Regions from separate parts of the Pseudoduganella sp. RAF53_2 genome, predicted to be linked through region 3. Evidence: riboswitches for the same ligand, from Rfam matches in the RefSeq annotation. Region 3 holds a riboswitch; each other region holds the start of a gene.
What was found. Region 3 has a riboswitch for cyclic di-GMP ahead of AB4Z11_RS04715 (S8 family serine peptidase). Riboswitches for the same ligand answer to the same signal wherever they lie in the genome.
Positions count from the first base shown of each region.

Region 1: linked by a shared signal. The riboswitch ahead of AB4Z11_RS14475 (S8 family serine peptidase) and the one ahead of AB4Z11_RS04715 (S8 family serine peptidase) in region 3 are both predicted to bind cyclic di-GMP.
Region 2: linked by a shared signal. The riboswitch ahead of AB4Z11_RS14470 (S8 family serine peptidase) and the one ahead of AB4Z11_RS04715 (S8 family serine peptidase) in region 3 are both predicted to bind cyclic di-GMP.

Region 1 covers NZ_JBFRDW010000217.1:2,494-6,359, reverse strand. The annotation lists gene AB4Z11_RS14485 (GNAT family N-acetyltransferase) at 1-200, shown strand, start outside; gene AB4Z11_RS14480 (3-hydroxyacyl-CoA dehydrogenase NAD-binding domain-containing protein) at 201-2,288, opposite strand; cyclic di-GMP riboswitch class I at 2,568-2,654, shown strand; gene AB4Z11_RS14475 (S8 family serine peptidase) at 2,775-3,866, shown strand, end outside.
Region 2 covers NZ_JBFRDW010000217.1:5-2,266, forward strand. The annotation lists partial or broken gene AB4Z11_RS14470 (S8 family serine peptidase) at 1-1,351, opposite strand, end outside; cyclic di-GMP riboswitch class I at 1,452-1,543, opposite strand; gene AB4Z11_RS14475 (S8 family serine peptidase) at 1,806-2,262, opposite strand, start outside.
Region 3 covers NZ_JBFRDW010000045.1:1,417-5,345, forward strand. The annotation lists partial or broken gene acnA (aconitate hydratase AcnA) at 1-30, shown strand, start outside; gene AB4Z11_RS04710 (DUF2863 family protein) at 204-1,475, shown strand; cyclic di-GMP riboswitch class I at 1,688-1,775, shown strand; gene AB4Z11_RS04715 (S8 family serine peptidase) at 1,883-3,667, shown strand; gene AB4Z11_RS04720 (CYTH domain-containing protein) at 3,657-3,929, opposite strand, start outside.

The DNA.
Region 1 (3,866 bases), on a different contig from region 3:
AGGGACTGGGGCGGCGCCTGATGGAGCACTGCGAATCGGAGGCCGCAGCAGCAGGGTTTCAGGTGATGGAGTTGGCAGCCACCATGCCCGGCGTACCGCTGTACCGGGCCTGTGGCTTTGAGGTGGTGGAAGATTTCGCGCTTGCGCTGCCGGACGGCGTTTCAGTTCCGCTGTCCCGCATGCGCAAGCGAATCGGCTGATCAGCCGTTGAGGCCCTTGCCTTCAGCGGCCAGCTTGACCAACAGCGGCGCCGGTTTCCAGGCTTCGCCGTGGCGGCCCTTGGACAGGCGCTCGATGGTGCCCAGCACATTCGGCAAGCCCACGGTATCGGCATAGAACATCGGACCGCCGCGGTACAGCGGGAAGCCGTAGCCGGTCAGGTAGACCATGTCGATATCCGAGGCGCGCAGTGCAATGCCCTCTTCCACAATCAGCGCGCCCTCGTTCACCAGCGAATACACCAGGCGTTCCACGATTTCCTGATCGCTGATCTTGCGGCGCTCGACGCCGATATCCGCCGAGTGCTGCACGATCATGGCGTTCACGACGTCACTCGGATAGGCCTTACGGTCGCCTTCCTTGTAGTCGTACCAGCCGGCGCTGGTCTTCTGGCCGAAGCGCCCCATTTCGCACAGCAAGTCGGCGGTTTTCGAATAGGCGATTTCCGGCTTTTCCACGTAACGGCGCTTGCGGATGTACCAGCCGATATCATTGCCGGCTAGGTCGCTCATGCGGAAAGGCCCCATCGGGAAGCCGAATTTTTCGATAGCCCGGTCCACCTGCTCAGGCGACGCGCCTTCTTCCAACAGGAAGCCCGCTTGACGGAAATATTGTTCGATCATGCGGTTGCCAATAAAGCCATCGCACACGCCGGACACAACGCCGGTCTTCTTCAGCTTCTTGGACAGCGCCAGCGCCGTTGCCAGCACGTCCTTGCCGGTGGCCTTGCCGCGCACGATTTCCAGCAGCTTCATCACGTTGGCCGGGCTGAAGAAATGCAGGCCAATCACGTCCTGCGGGCGCTTGGTGAAGGCGGCGATCTTGTCCAGGTCCAGCGTGGACGTGTTCGAGGCCAGGATCGCGCCCTGCTTCATGACATCGTCCAGCTTGCGGAATACGGTTTCCTTCACGCCCATGTCTTCGAACACGGCTTCGATAACGATGTCCGCGTCGGCAATCGCCGCGTAATCCAGGGTGCCGGTAATCAGGGCGGTGCGCTGGTCGAACTTGTCCTGAGTCAGCTTACCCTTCTTCAGGGTGTTTTCGTAATTCTTGCGGATGGTGGCGATGCCCTTGTCCAGCGCTTCCTGTTTGGTCTCCAGCAGCAGGACGGGAATACCGGCATTTGCAAAATTCATTGCAATGCCGCCGCCCATGGTGCCGGCGCCGATCACGGCGGCCTTCCTGATTTCGCGCGCCGGTGTATCCGGCGGCACATCCGGCACCTTGCTGGCCTGGCGTTCGGCCATGAAGGCATGACGCAGGGATTTCGACTCCGGCGTCTGGATCAGATGCAGGAATCGCTCGCGTTCAAACTTCAGACCGTCCTCGAATTTGCGGGTCACGGAGGCAGCCACGGTTTCCACGCATTCCAGCGGTGCCGGGAATGGGCCGGCAACGGCTTTCACCGTATTGCGGCTGAATTGCAGGAAGGCTTCGTGATTCGGATAATCCACTTTGCGGTCGCGCACTTTCGGCAGCGGACGCGCATCGGCAATTTTCTGGGCGAAGGTCACGGCAGCCGGCAGCAGATCGGTCCCGGCCGGGAACACCTCGTCGAACAGTGCGGTGCCGGCCAGCTTTTCGGACAGCGCCGGGGTGCCGGAGACAATCATATTCAGCGCGGTTTCCAGACCCAGCACGCGCGGCAGACGCTGCGTGYCGCCTGCGCCCGGCAGCAGCCCCAGTTTCACTTCCGGCAAGGCGATCTGAGCGCCGGGCAGCGCCACCCGGTAATTGCAACCCAGCGCCAGCTCCAGACCTCCGCCCATGCAGACCGTGTGGATCGCAGCCACGATCGGCTTGGTCGACTCTTCCACCACGCGGATCAGCGAATGCAGGGTCGGTTCCTGCAGTGCTTTCGGGGAATTGAATTCCTTGATGTCGGCGCCACCCGAGAAGGCCTTGCCGGCGCCGGTGATGACGATGACCTTCACCGCGCTGTCGTCCAGCGCGCGGCGGACGCCTTCGACGGCTGCCGTCCGGGTCGCATGGCCCAGGCCATTGACGGGCGGATTGCTCAGCGTGATGACGGCGACCGTTCCATTGACTGCGTATTCTGCGCTCATGTCTCTTCTTTCTCCATGGTGAGGACAGGTAACTATACCGCAAAAGTGCACGGTCGTATTATTTCTTTACTTTGATTGATAATTAGTAATATGTGTTGCCATTTGGCAAATAACATTAATTGTTTCTTAAACCTTTGATTTCAAAGACTTTTCTGAGAGTAACTATAATACTTGCAAGTTAGTTTTCTTAATACTCAGACTAATCCGCAACAGCGACTAAAAGTTTTAAAAACCTCTTGCCATGCGGCATTAAGTAACCTAAGATTCCATCCAGCAACTAGCTGACAAGGGCAAACCAGGCGAAAGCCTGGGACGCAAAGTCATCGGTCTAAGGAGCTTCGGCTCTATGACGGCAGGACTGCCAGACTAAGTACATCGTACACACTCGATGGGTGATTTTGCCCCTTGCGTGGCGTCTCCAACCTGTCCCTCGGGACAGGCGGCAGTCCTACTTTTCAGAACTTTGAAAATACAGGACTCGCCAAAATGAAATTCTTCGCCACCTCCATCACCTCCGCTGCTATCGCTGCCGCCCTGGCTGGCTTCGCCGCCCCTGCCTTCGCTGCCAACGACAACGCCCAGGATTATGCCCGTGGCCGCATTATCGTTGAACCGCGCGCCGGCCTCACCGCCGACGAGTTCGCCAACATTCTGAAAGTTCATGGCGGTAAAGCGCGCAAGCTGGGCCAGAGCAACCTGCACATCGTTGACCTGCCGGCCAATGCCTCCGAAAAAGCCGTCGTGGCACTGCTGAAAAAGCACCCAAGCCTGAAGTTCGCTGAACTGGATCAGCGCGTGCCTGTTACCGCGACCACTAACGACCCCTACCTGGGCAGCGAATGGCACATCAGCAAAATCGGCGCTGACACCGCCTGGGACACTACCCAGGGTGCCGGCGTGACCATCGCCATCCTGGATTCCGGCGTGGACGCCGTCCCTGACCTGGCTGCCAATATGGTTGCCGGTTACAACATCTACGACAACAACACCAACACCGCCGACGTCTGCGGCCACGGCACCAAGGTCGCCGGCGCAGCGGCTGCGACCTCCAACAACGGCGCCGGCGTTGCTGGCGTTGCGGGCCAAGCCAAGATCATGCCGGTCCGTATCGCTTACGTTGACCCGACCTACGGCTGCTACGCTTACTTCTCGACCATCGCCAGCGGCATCACCTGGGCGGCCGACCACGGCGCCCGTATCGCCAACGTCAGCTACGCTGCTCTGCCAACCAGCTCGGCCATCATCAGCGCGTCGAACTACATGAAGAGCAAGGGCGGCCTGGTGTTCGTCTCCGCCGGCAACTACGCCAAGGATGATGGCTACACCCCGACCGATTCCATGATCGCCGTGTCTGCCACCGACAGCAATGACGCTCTGGCCAGCTTCTCCAGCTTCGGCGCTTACGTTAATCTGTCCGCGCCAGGCTCCGGCATCTACACCACCGCCCAAGGCGGTGCCTACGGCGCCGTGAACGGCACCTCGTTCTCGGCCCCGATCGCAGCTGCCGTGGCAGCACTGATGATGTCGGCCAACCCGACCCTGAGCAACAGCAAGGTGGAAAGCCTGCTGTACTCTACC
Region 2 (2,262 bases), on a different contig from region 3:
TGTTCACCTTCAGGTCAACACGTGCCACGCCCACGTTGTCGCTGGCGTTCACGTTGACGGCGACAGAACCGGAAACCGTACTGCTAGCCAGCGGCGCGGCAATTGCCACGGTAGGCGCAGTGGTGTCAGCTGGAGGTGGCGTCGTTGCGCTGCCTGCGGCGGCTGCCACTGCAGCCGCAGCGTTCACACGGCCGTAGCCGAATTGCGGATCGCGGCCGGCGGTGCCCAGGTCAACCGCGGTGGAGTACAGGATGCTTTCGACCTTGCTGTTGCTCAGCGATGGGTTGGCGGACATCACCAGCGCTGCCACACCGGCGGCAACCGGGGAGGAGAACGAGGTGCCGTTCACCGCGCCATAGGTGCCGTCTTGTGCGGTGGTGTAAATGCCTGCACCTGGCGCGGCCAGCGAGACGAAGTTGCCGTAGCTGGAGAAGCTGGCGCGGGCGTCGGTGCTGTCGGTCGCGGACACAGCGATCATGCTGGTGGTCGGGGTGTAGCCTTCGTCGCGGTTGTAGTTACCGGCGGAGACGAACAGCAGGCCGCCCTTGCTCTTCAGGTAGTTGGCAGCGCTGATCACGGCCGAGCTGGTCGGCATGGCAGCGTAGCTGACGTTCACCACGCGGGCGCCATGGTCGGCCGCCCAGGTAATGCCGCTGGCAATGGTCGAGAAGTAGGCGTAGCAGCCGTAGGTCGGATCGACGTAAGCGATACGCACCGGCATGATCTTGGCCTGGCCGGCGACACCGGCCACACCCGTGCCATTGTTCATGGCAGCGGCGGCAGCGCCGGCGACTTTGGTGCCGTGACCGCAGACGTCGGCGGTATTGGTGTTGTTGTCGTAGATGTTATAGCCAGGCACCATGTGCGAAGCCAGGTCGGGAACCGGGTCGACGCCGGAGTCCAGAATCGCGATGGTCACGCCTGCGCCCTGGGCTTTATCCCAGGCCGCGTCGGCGCCGATCTTGCTGATGTGCCACTCGCTGCCCAGGTACGGGTCATTGGTGGTGGTGGTCGGTTCAACGCGCTTGTCCAGCTCGGCGTATTTGAAGTTAGGGTCGTTTTTCAGGGCATCGACAACCTGCTGCTCGGAGCCGGCAGCAGTGTCAACCAGGTGCAGATTGCTCTGACCCAGCTTGCGCTTCTTGCCGCCGCCGTGGGTCTTCAACACTTTATCGAAATTTTCGTCGGTCAAGCCGGCACGTGGTTCAACCAGGATGCGGCCGCGGGCGAATTGTTCCGCGGCCGGTTTGTCGGCGCGGGCAGCAGGCGCCATTGCGAGGAGCGCGGCGGCAACTGCGAATACGGTGAGGGAAGTATTGGAGAGGCGGGCTGCGGTGGAGCGGTTCTTCATAGATGGAAGTCCAGTTTTCAAAGTTTCAGAAAAGCGGACTGCCAACTGGTCTCGTGACCAGTGCGAAGAAGACAGCACTCGGCTCAGCCGAAGAGCTGTATCTGGCAGTCCTGCCGTCATAGAGATTTAAAAAATCCCTTTAGACCGTAGACTTTGCGACCCATGCTTTCGCGTGGTGTGCCTTTGTCAGATTTCTGCGTCAGATCTTAATTGACGAATTGCGGGTAAGCAATCGCTATCTTTAATTAAGTTTTCTGTTGTTGCACATTAGTCTGAACACTATGCAAAGTTGGTTTGCGTAATTTTAACTGATCGAAAGATTGAACGTATACAATGACTTACGTCAATTATGCGCAGCAACTATTCTGATGCAAGTGACAATAATAATATATAGTACAGATAAATAAAAACCGGGCAATAAGCCCGGCTTTTAATATTATTAATTACTGTTGATTTAGCGGCTGGTAACTTGCACCTGGGTATTGGTGGTATTGCCCGCTTTATCCTTGGCGACGGCTTGGATCACGTGATTGCCGGCAGTGGCTTTCTTGGCGTTCCAGCTGTAAGACATGCTTGCGCCGCTGCCGCTGGCCTTCAATGCGCCGTCGATATACAGAGACATCGAGATGCCGGCCGCGCCGCTGTTGTCCGAAGAGCTCAGGGTAATGTTGACGTTGCCGGTCACGGTGCCGCCGTTGGTCGGATTGGTGATGGCCAGGGCCGGAGCGGTGGTGTCAGCAACCGGCGGGGTCACGCTGTTCGACACGTTGACCGAAACCGGGGTGGAGGAAGCCACATTGCCTGCGGCATCATAAGCGACAGCAACCAGGGTGTTCATACCGTTTGCGGCGCCAGTCGAGTTCCAGGAGAAGCTGAACGGGCCGGCGGTATCCGAGGCGACCACAGTGTTG
Region 3 (3,929 bases):
TTCGTTCTGCGCCAGCTGCTGGCTGCTTAAAAACCTACGGCGTAAAACAGGTGGCTGCCACGATGTGGCAGCCACCAGGTTCCCGCCTCTGGTTCTGAATAAAACGCCGGCTCGCCGGCGTTTTTGTTTTTGGGCGCCCTTTCTTGCCGAATCCACTACAATATATGTGACAAGGTTTCCTTTTTACACTGAGCAAAAGCGCTATGCGTCGACCATCCAAAGATTCAACCCAGAAATTGTCCGCCGACAGCCAGCGCCTTCTGAACCTAGCCCAAGCCGTGGGCCAGGCAGCCTCCCGGATTGAAGAGCGTAACTGGGAGCGAACGCTGGACACGCAGCTGCACAAGCTGCTGCGCACCGGCCATCAGGACACCATTGATGCCGCCCTGAACTCCCTGTTCAGCGTGGATTTGAACGCTTACGACGTCCTCATGGATAGCGTGGAAGCGGTAAGCGAGTCCGACACCATCGTGGTGGAAGTGGACGGTGAATCGCGCGAGTACGATGTGCTGCTCGTGGCCGCGCCGGTCCTGGCCTGGACGCGCTTTTCCATCGCATCCGGCCAGATTCCGGGCGAGATTCTGAACACGCTGTCGGCCCACTTCTCCGCTCACCTGCTGGCGGATGGCACGCATATGGCGATGTCGTCTACTTTGTATTCGATCGACCAGCTGCCGCGCACCCACGCGGAAGCCTATTCGAAGACGCACAAGCTGGGCCAGTCCGCGCTGAAGGGCGTGGCCGTGAAGTCGGAAACCAAGACGCCGGAAACCGCGCCCTTCCTGGCCGATACACGCTACCTGATGGTGGCGGTGGTAGCGCAACATGGCGCTCCCCTGTTCCGCTGGCAGATGCAGGCGGCGGGCATGAATCCGGGCGAAGAGCGCAAGAATGCGCTGGAAGCCTGGAAGACCCAGGCCGAGCCGACCGTTGCACGCCTGCTGCCGGGCTGCGGCATCGAGCTGCTGTTGCCGGAAGCGTACTACATGGCCTGCCGCGAGGCGGACAAGCTGATTCGTCCCGTCTCGATCCGCGCTGCGGTGCATTATCTGACGCATTCGCTGTCCTGCGAGCCAAACGAACTGCGCGCGGTGATTGCGGGCTTCGGCGACGAATCCGCGCCGGACGGCCAGATCGACGAATACCGCGTGGCGTTCACCCGCCGCAGCGACAGCGACGTGATCTACGGCGTGGTGTGGCCGCTGTATGGCCAGGAAGACGAAGAAGGCACGCCGCCGGAAGGCCCGATTACCGCCGGCCACCTGACCGCCATGCTGAAGCCGCGTACGCCGGTGGAAGAAATCATCGAGCACCTGAACGAGGCTGGCGTTTCGCAGGTGAAGAAGCTGGGCGAAAAATACGTCGCTGAGTACTGCGACGACTGCGGCGCTCCCCTGTTTGCCGATCCCTCCGGCGAACTGGTCCACGCCGAGATGCCGGAAGACGCCCCCACCGGCACCGAGCACTTCCACTGACCGCAATGGGGCCGGACCCTATTTAGCCAAAGCTAGATGGGGTCCCTCCCTATTTCTCGCCTATTTCTTGCCTAATTCGCGCCTATTTCGCACCATTTAGCCTTCTGCCATCTAGTTTCAACCCCGTCCAGACACATCCGCAACACCCGCGCGCACGATTGAGAATTCGTTTGCGGCAGGTCGCCGAGTTCGTTACCATCGCGTTTCAATAAATCTGTAAAAAGCAAACCGCGTGTGAGCGCGGGACGCAAAGTCAACGGTCAAGAGGCCAAGGCCCTCTGCGACGGCAGGACTGCCAGACTCGTCAACCCCGGGCCCATCCCGGTGGTGAGCTCTTCACACCGGTCGCCCGACCGGCGGGCAGTCCGCTTTTCGGTAATTTTTTGAAAACTGGACTTAACTACCCAATGAAGAAGCACAGCATTTCCCTCCTCGCAATGACCGCGGCCATGGCCGCCATGATTCCCGCAGCCTATGCTGCCCACAACGCAACGGACGACGCGCCTGAAGGCGAATATGCGCGCGGCCGCATCCTGGTCGAACCGCGCGAAGGCCTGAGTACGGCCAATTTTGACGAAGCCCTGCGCCCGCACGGCGGCAAGCGCCGCAAGATGGGTCAAAGTAATATCCACATCGTCGACCTGCCCGGCAACGGCAATGAAAAGTCGGTCGTGGCTGAACTGCGCAAGAACCCGAACTTCAAGTACGTGGAAGTGGACCGCCGCGTGAAGCTGAGCGCGGTCACCAATGACCCTTACCTGGGCAGCGAATGGCATATCAGCAAAATCGGCGCCAACACTGCCTGGGATAAAGCCCAGGGCGCAGGCGTCACCATTGCCATTCTGGACAGCGGCGTGGACAGCACCCACCCCGACCTGGCGCCGCACATCGTCCCCGGCTGGAACGTGTACAGCAATAACGCCGACACCAGCGACGTGTGCGGCCACGGCACCGCGGTCGCCGGCACCGCTGCCGCGGCCATGAACAATGGCGCGGGCGTCGCTGGCGTGGCCGGTAACGCGAAGATCATGCCGATCCGTATCGCCTACAAGGACGCCGCCACCAACTCCTGCTACGCCTACTACTCGACCATGGCCAGCGCCGTGACCTATGCGGCCGACCATGGCGCGCGCGTGGTGAACATCAGCTACGCCAGCGTTCCCGCCAGCGCCGCTGTGCAGAGCGCCGCACAATACCTGAAGAGCAAGGGCGGCCTGCTGTTCGTCTCGGCCGGTAACAGCAACCGCGATGAAGGCTTCACGCCGACCACCACCATGATCGCCGTGTCGGCCACCGACAGCACCGACAGCCGCTCCAGCTTCTCCAGCTACGGCAGCTTCGTTTCACTGTCCGCGCCAGGTTCGAGCATCTACACCACCGTAGCGGGCGGCGGCTACGGCGGCTGGAACGGCACGTCTTTCGCCAGCCCGGTGGCAGCCGGTGTGGCAGCGCTGATGATGTCGGCCAATCCATCGCTGGACCCGGCCAAGATCGAAAGCCTGATGTATTCCACCGCTGTCGATCTGGGCACGCCAGGCCGCGACATCTACTACGGTTACGGCCGCGTGAATGCCGCCGCTGCGGTGGATGCCGCGATTGCAGCGTCCACTCCGAAGGACACCACCGCGCCGACCGTGGCAATTGCTTCGCCAGCCGCCAGCAGCACCGTGTTCGGCACCGTTGCTATCAACGTGAACGCGGCTGACAACGTCGGCGTGTCGCGCGTTGAACTGAAGGTGAACAACACCGTGGTTGCCACCGACAGCGCAGCGCCTTTCGCCTTCTCCTGGGATTCCAAAGGTGTAGTGAACGGCATGGCCTCGCTGATCGCGGTCGCCTACGACGCGGCAGGCAATGTGGCATCGTCCGCGCCAGTCTCGGTGAACGTGGCCAACGTGGTTGCGGCTCCGGTGAAGGACACCATCAAGCCGGTGGTCACCATCAGCAATCCGGTGGCGGGCAAAGTGACTGGCCTGGTCAACGTGAAGATCGATGCCTCCGACAACAGCGGCCCGGCAGGTCTGACCCTGGCGCTGTACATCGATGGTGTGAAAGTGGCAAACGGTTCGGGCAGTACCATGTCCTACACCTGGAACACAACCAGCATCGCCGCCGGTAGCCACAGCCTGTACGCCAGCGCGCGTGACGCAGCCGGCAACAGCACCTTGTACTACCGCGCTGTTACCAAGTAGTGTAAGGCTGCTTGATCAGGCAGGAGTTGTAGTAGCGGGGATCATGAGTCACATCCTCGCCTGCCCAATCAGGCTTGTCGAAACGCTGGTTTTCGCTGGGGAGTTCGATCTCGGCAATGACCAGCCCGGCATTCACGCCCAGGAATTCATCGACTTCCCAGGTGAAGCCGCCGAAAGGAATCTTGCGGCGGTATTTTTCAATGATGGGTTTCTCGCACACATTGTCGAGAAACTCGACGGCGTCGGCCATCGGCAGCGGATA